Regions from separate parts of the Corynebacterium sp. MSK044 genome, predicted to be linked through region 1. Evidence: riboswitches for the same ligand, from Rfam matches in the RefSeq annotation. Region 1 holds a riboswitch; the other holds the start of a gene.

Evidence for each region. A riboswitch is a leader RNA that binds a small molecule or an ion and turns the genes downstream of it on or off. The one in region 1 is predicted to bind cyclic di-AMP.
Region 2: linked by a shared signal. The riboswitch ahead of QP994_RS09510 (resuscitation-promoting factor Rpf1 domain-containing protein) and the one ahead of QP994_RS00605 (C40 family peptidase) in region 1 are both predicted to bind cyclic di-AMP.

Annotation. Positions count from the first base shown of each region.
Region 1 is NZ_JASPJJ010000001.1:126,697-129,169, forward strand. Features, by position in the region: gene QP994_RS00600 (C40 family peptidase) at 1-392, opposite strand, end outside; gene QP994_RS00605 (C40 family peptidase) at 572-1,201, opposite strand; cyclic di-AMP (ydaO/yuaA leader) riboswitch at 1,210-1,387, opposite strand; gene qcrB (cytochrome bc1 complex cytochrome b subunit) at 1,747-2,473, opposite strand, start outside.
Region 2 is NZ_JASPJJ010000018.1:15,867-18,339, reverse strand. Features, by position in the region: gene QP994_RS09515 (HNH endonuclease signature motif containing protein) at 1-221, opposite strand, end outside; gene QP994_RS09510 (resuscitation-promoting factor Rpf1 domain-containing protein) at 481-1,086, opposite strand; cyclic di-AMP (ydaO/yuaA leader) riboswitch at 1,100-1,306, opposite strand; gene QP994_RS09505 (cold-shock protein) at 1,637-2,020, shown strand; gene QP994_RS09500 (DUF2771 domain-containing protein) at 2,017-2,473, opposite strand, start outside.

The DNA.
Region 1 (2,473 bases):
TAGGAAGAACGGTCAATCGCCTCTTGCGGGTTAGCAGACTGCAGTGCGTTCAAATGCGCATCATTAGACAGGTTCCGGTACTGGGTCCGAGCCGTACCATCGACCTCACCCTGAGCACCAGAGCGCGCCGCCTTGGCCTCCTCAGCATCACGACGTGCATCCTCTGCAGACTCACGAAGCGCAGAGACCTCGCCCTCACCCTTGGTGATCTCGTCCTCGATCTTCTTTACTTCTTCCGACTTCGCAGTCGCTTCCTCAGAGATGTCGCTGAGCTCCTTGATGATCGTTTCAATCTCATCAGCCTGCGCTGGCACCGCCAGGTTCACCGCTGAAAATCCAGCAATGAGACCCGCCACAACCATCGGACGGAAACGGAAGGAAGCGCGACGCATGTCCACTTAAAGCGACCTCTTTTCGGACAAAAATAACAAGCCTGTAGCTCAAGAACCTTAAACAAAGGTACAGCGCTAGAACTCTGCGGTCAAGCAGCGAATAAGTACAAATCCACTGGTTGTTACAGGTGTGAAAATTGAGAAAACCCGGCCGAAGCCGGGTTCGAAATCTCTACCGCTTAGAAGCGCACTGCCGAGTGGATCGGCATGTAGTTCAGCGGACGGTAACCCACGGGGGTACCAGAGTTCAATGCATCGATGATCTGGCCATTGCCAGCGTAGATGCCAACGTGGGAAGCACCACCGTAGTACACCACGATGTCGCCTGGCTGCAGAGCGTTGATGTCCACGCGCTGGCCAGCGGAAGCCTGAGCGCCGGAGGTGCGCGGAATAGACTTACCCGCCTGGGCGTAAACCCAAGAGGTGAAGCCGGAGCAGTCAAAAGCCTGCGGGCCGGCAGCGCCGTAGACGTACGGGGAACCAATCTTCGACTTGGCAATCTCAACGATGCGCTGGCCCTGCGGCTGAACTGGGGCCGGAACAGCACCCTTCACAGCAGCGTTGAAGTTCGCGCCCGGAGCAGCCTTGCCAGCGAGGGACGGAACCCACTGATCAATACCCGGCACGTTCTCAATACCCGGCACGGTGTCAATGCCCGGGACGTATGCAGAAAGGTTAGTGTTCGGGACACGCACCTCAGCAGCGCCAGCAGTGGCCGGGCTAACGAGGGTAGCGCCAGCGATAACGGCGGATGCAGCAGTAAGACCGCGTTTGGACGCGGACGTGGTCTGGCGGCGATGCTTAGCCACTATGTAACTCCATATCTTCCAGTCGCCTACCGGGTTAGCTGTCGGGTTCGGTACTAGAGATCACCTACAAGAAACTCCGGCGCCGCGGTGGCGCTCCTTGTTTCCCGTTCACCCCAGGGAAATTTTCGGTTCCCCGGCTTCCTCATGTCATGTGGTGAAACAAAAGGAACTCGGCTGTATGTATTTACGATGTCTAGGTTTCGCTTGCCGCCTGGTGGCTGCAAGGTCTCGAATAGGTTACGAAATGGACACGATGATTGTCTAACGGCGCGCCCGTTATTTTCTTGTTATTTAAAATATCTACCGAAAACACCGCGAACGCCCGTTGCCCCCCCTTTAATGCAGTGCCAACACGAATCAACAACCTACCTATTCCTACCTGCAGTTATCTTCCCTTCTCCCAAAACTCTCAATGCGAAGTTTAGAAATTGTCAACCTGAAGAAAAACTTACTGTGATTCTAGTCACATTATCGTGTTTATCGTTTTGTTATACGCGTAAGGCCCCTCTCCCACTCGGGGAAAGGGGCCTTTGCTAAACCGTTTTTTACTTACCGGCGTCGCGGTCAGTTGCGGATTTCTCCGCCTCAAGTGCGCGCAGGGTCTCCACCTCTTCATGGTGGTTGTTGCGGGCAATCTCGTTACGGCGTGCTGTGATTTCCGGATCGTCAGCCTTGAAGATACCGGAGGTCTCGGAGTCTGCGTAGCCAAGCTCGTTGAGCTGCTTCGGTACTCGTGCGCCACCGTACTCAAGCGGAATTTGGTTGCCGTGCTCATCCACCGGACCGACGGGCTGGTGAACTGCCACGAACGCACCGTTCGGAAGGGTCTGGATCACACCGGTTGCAATACCGTGCTCCAGGACCTCACGGTCAGAACGCTGGAGACCGATGCAGATGCGGTAGGTGATGAAGTATGCCAGCGGCGGCAGAACCAGCAAGCCGATGCGACCGATCCAGGTCATAGCGTTCAGCGAAATCTGGAAGTGGTAGGCAAACAGGTCGTTACCGCCTGACAGCGTGAGCAGCAGGAAGAAGACCAAGCCCATAACGCCAATGCCCGTGCGTACCGGAACATCGCGCGGACGCTGCAGCAGGTTGTGGTGCTCATCGTCGCCGGTGACCTTCTTTTCAATGAAGGGGTACGCGATCAGTGCGACGACCATGGCACCTGCCAGGAGCGCAACCCAGAACACACCAGGGATGGTGTAGTTGCCAAGGTAGAGCTCCCATGCCGGCATGACACGAGCAGCACCGTCAGTCCAGAGCATGTAG
Region 2 (2,473 bases), on a different contig from region 1:
ACGAGTTGATCCAACGCCTTCTTCGTCGACCGCGCGATTTTGATCGCGTTGGCTTGCTTACGGGTGAACTTCGTTTTCCCGTAGTACGCCGTGTGGACTTTCACAAATTCGCGAACACGGGCAGGGCTGCAGCCAGCATCGAGGAGTACCTGGGCATCAAAGTCTGCCAGGGCCTCGATCGGGTTGGTTAACCCCGCCACCAGTGATCCGAATACGTTCATGCCACGCACGCTAAACCGAAAACCAAAAACGCGCGAAAGAGCCCCAAAAACCTGTGGATAACCCAAAATTCTATCCACAGGGTGCGCACGCTAGAGCGCACGCAGCAAGCGGAGGACCAGCAGAAACAGGCCGGTTCCCGCGAAACTCAAAAAAGTTTTGGATGCTTGCGGCGGAACTAAACCGCGCTAACGACAAAGGCGCTCACTCCCTTGATGAGAAGGGAAGGAGCGCCTTTGTCTTGGTTGCTCTTGAGCCTGATTAGAGGCGAGCTGCGATAGCGTCGATCAGCTGCTTGTTAGCAAGGTAGAACGCGTTGTAGTCGTGACGGTTTGCCTTGTAGGTTGCGGTCACGTGGGCCGGAACCGGCAGGCCACGGGCAGCCAGGGAGCGGGTAATGTTGTTGTACACAGCGTCAACCTGCAGCTCGCCGGACTTTGCGGCCGGTGCAGCGGCCGGAGCCGGTGCTGCTGCGGGGGCCGGAGCCGGGCTCACGTTGCGCGGGGTCGGAGCGGAACGCAGACCCAGGCGAGCGGAGCATGCCGGCCATGCGCCCCAGCCCTGGCTGGCCAGGGTGCGCTCAGCGACAGCGATCTGCTGCTCGCGGGTTGCCTGGTGGGCGTACGGAGCGAACTCGCCGCCACCGTATGCGCGCCAGGTGCCAGCGGAGAACTGCAGGCCGCCGTAGTAGCCGTTGCCGGTGTTGATGTTCCAGTTGCCGCCAGCCTCGCACTGTGCGAGACGGTCCCAGTCAGAGTCCGGTGCGGCGTTAGCAATCGGGTTGATCAGGGCAGTAGCGGCAATTGCTGCGGAAGCACCTGCTGCTGCCTTGGAAAACGTGCGGGTCTGCTTGCTGTGGCGTCCCATGTAGGTATTCAAGTTCCTCTCTTGTTATACGTCTGCGAGGTGAGCTGTCGGGTTCAGGCTGAGGTCTTGCTTAGTGCCTGGCCGCGTGTGCGGCTTCACCCCCAGCGGGTGTCACTGGCCGGTTCTGGCCGGTGAGGGGCCCGCGGTGCACGGCGACCGTTGTGGTGTCGTGCGGGTGGGTCCCCCGCTTATGTCCTATGAAGTTTGTCGCGGCGATTGCTGGACACAATTCAACGTGGCAATCGTGCGATTAGGGTTGGCCCCTTGAGGGCATGCGGGCAACTCTAGCGGTTTATAACGATTAGGTCACGCTGGTTTACCAAAATGTTGCCAATGTGACTGGCGTGGTCGAGTGTCCGGGCGCTCTAGCTGCATGAACTGGGAAAATAACATCAACGTGATCTATCTCACATAGGGGTGGGCGTGTCGCGAGGATGAGGCGGATTCGCAAGGGATTGGCTGGGGCTGTAGCTTTATGGGACTTAACTTTGCCGCGGGTATAATCGCGGTTTTCATGCAATAACATGCAATAACAAAGGGTGTGACAACGATGCCAGTAGGAAAAGTGAAGTGGTTCGACGCTGACAAAGGCTTCGGATTCGCCTCTAACCCGGGTGATGAGGACGTCTACATTGGCAAAAACGTGCTGCCCGAGGGCGTAGAGGAACTCTTCCCGGGTCAGCGCATTGAGTTTGATTTCGCTGCTGGCCGTCGCGGCCCGCAGGCGCTGCGCGTCAAGGTGTTGGATGAGCCGCGTCGTCGTCCGGTGAATCGTCGTAAGCCGGCAGAGCTCAGCAGCATGCTTGCCGACGTCATGTCGATGCTCGAGACCCAAGTCCAGCCGGCACTTGATGCTGGCCGCTACCCGGAGCGGAAGGAAGGACGCCAGATCGCGGAGATCCTCCGCGCGGTGGCGAAGGAACTGGACGCTTAGGCGTCTTCGGTGCTGAAGGACCAGGTGACCATCACCGGGGTCTCTTCGCCATTGGCATCCTGGCCAAGCATGAGGCAGGAGACCTCCATGACTACGAGGGTGGCGTTTTCGTCACCCTCGCTTTTTACGGGCACATCAACTTCGTTGGCTTCACCAGGGGTGAAGGTGCGCTCGCTGTTGGCGGCGGGGTCGTCGTAAATGCTCAGCAGCGACCACTGCAGCGAAGCCACGTCCTTGGGCACGCTGATGCGCACGGTCTCAGCGCCGTCAAGGTCGATGGTGGACACGGTGCCTTCCGGGCATTCCTGTCCGAATTCGCAGACGCTGAATGGGGTAGCGGTTGCTGTGTTCTCGCCAACGGTGGCGGTGACCTCAATGTCCTGCGGCGGGGTGCCGGGGCGGTTGTTGCGCCAATCCATATAGAAATACAGCGCGGCCACGATGGCCACGATC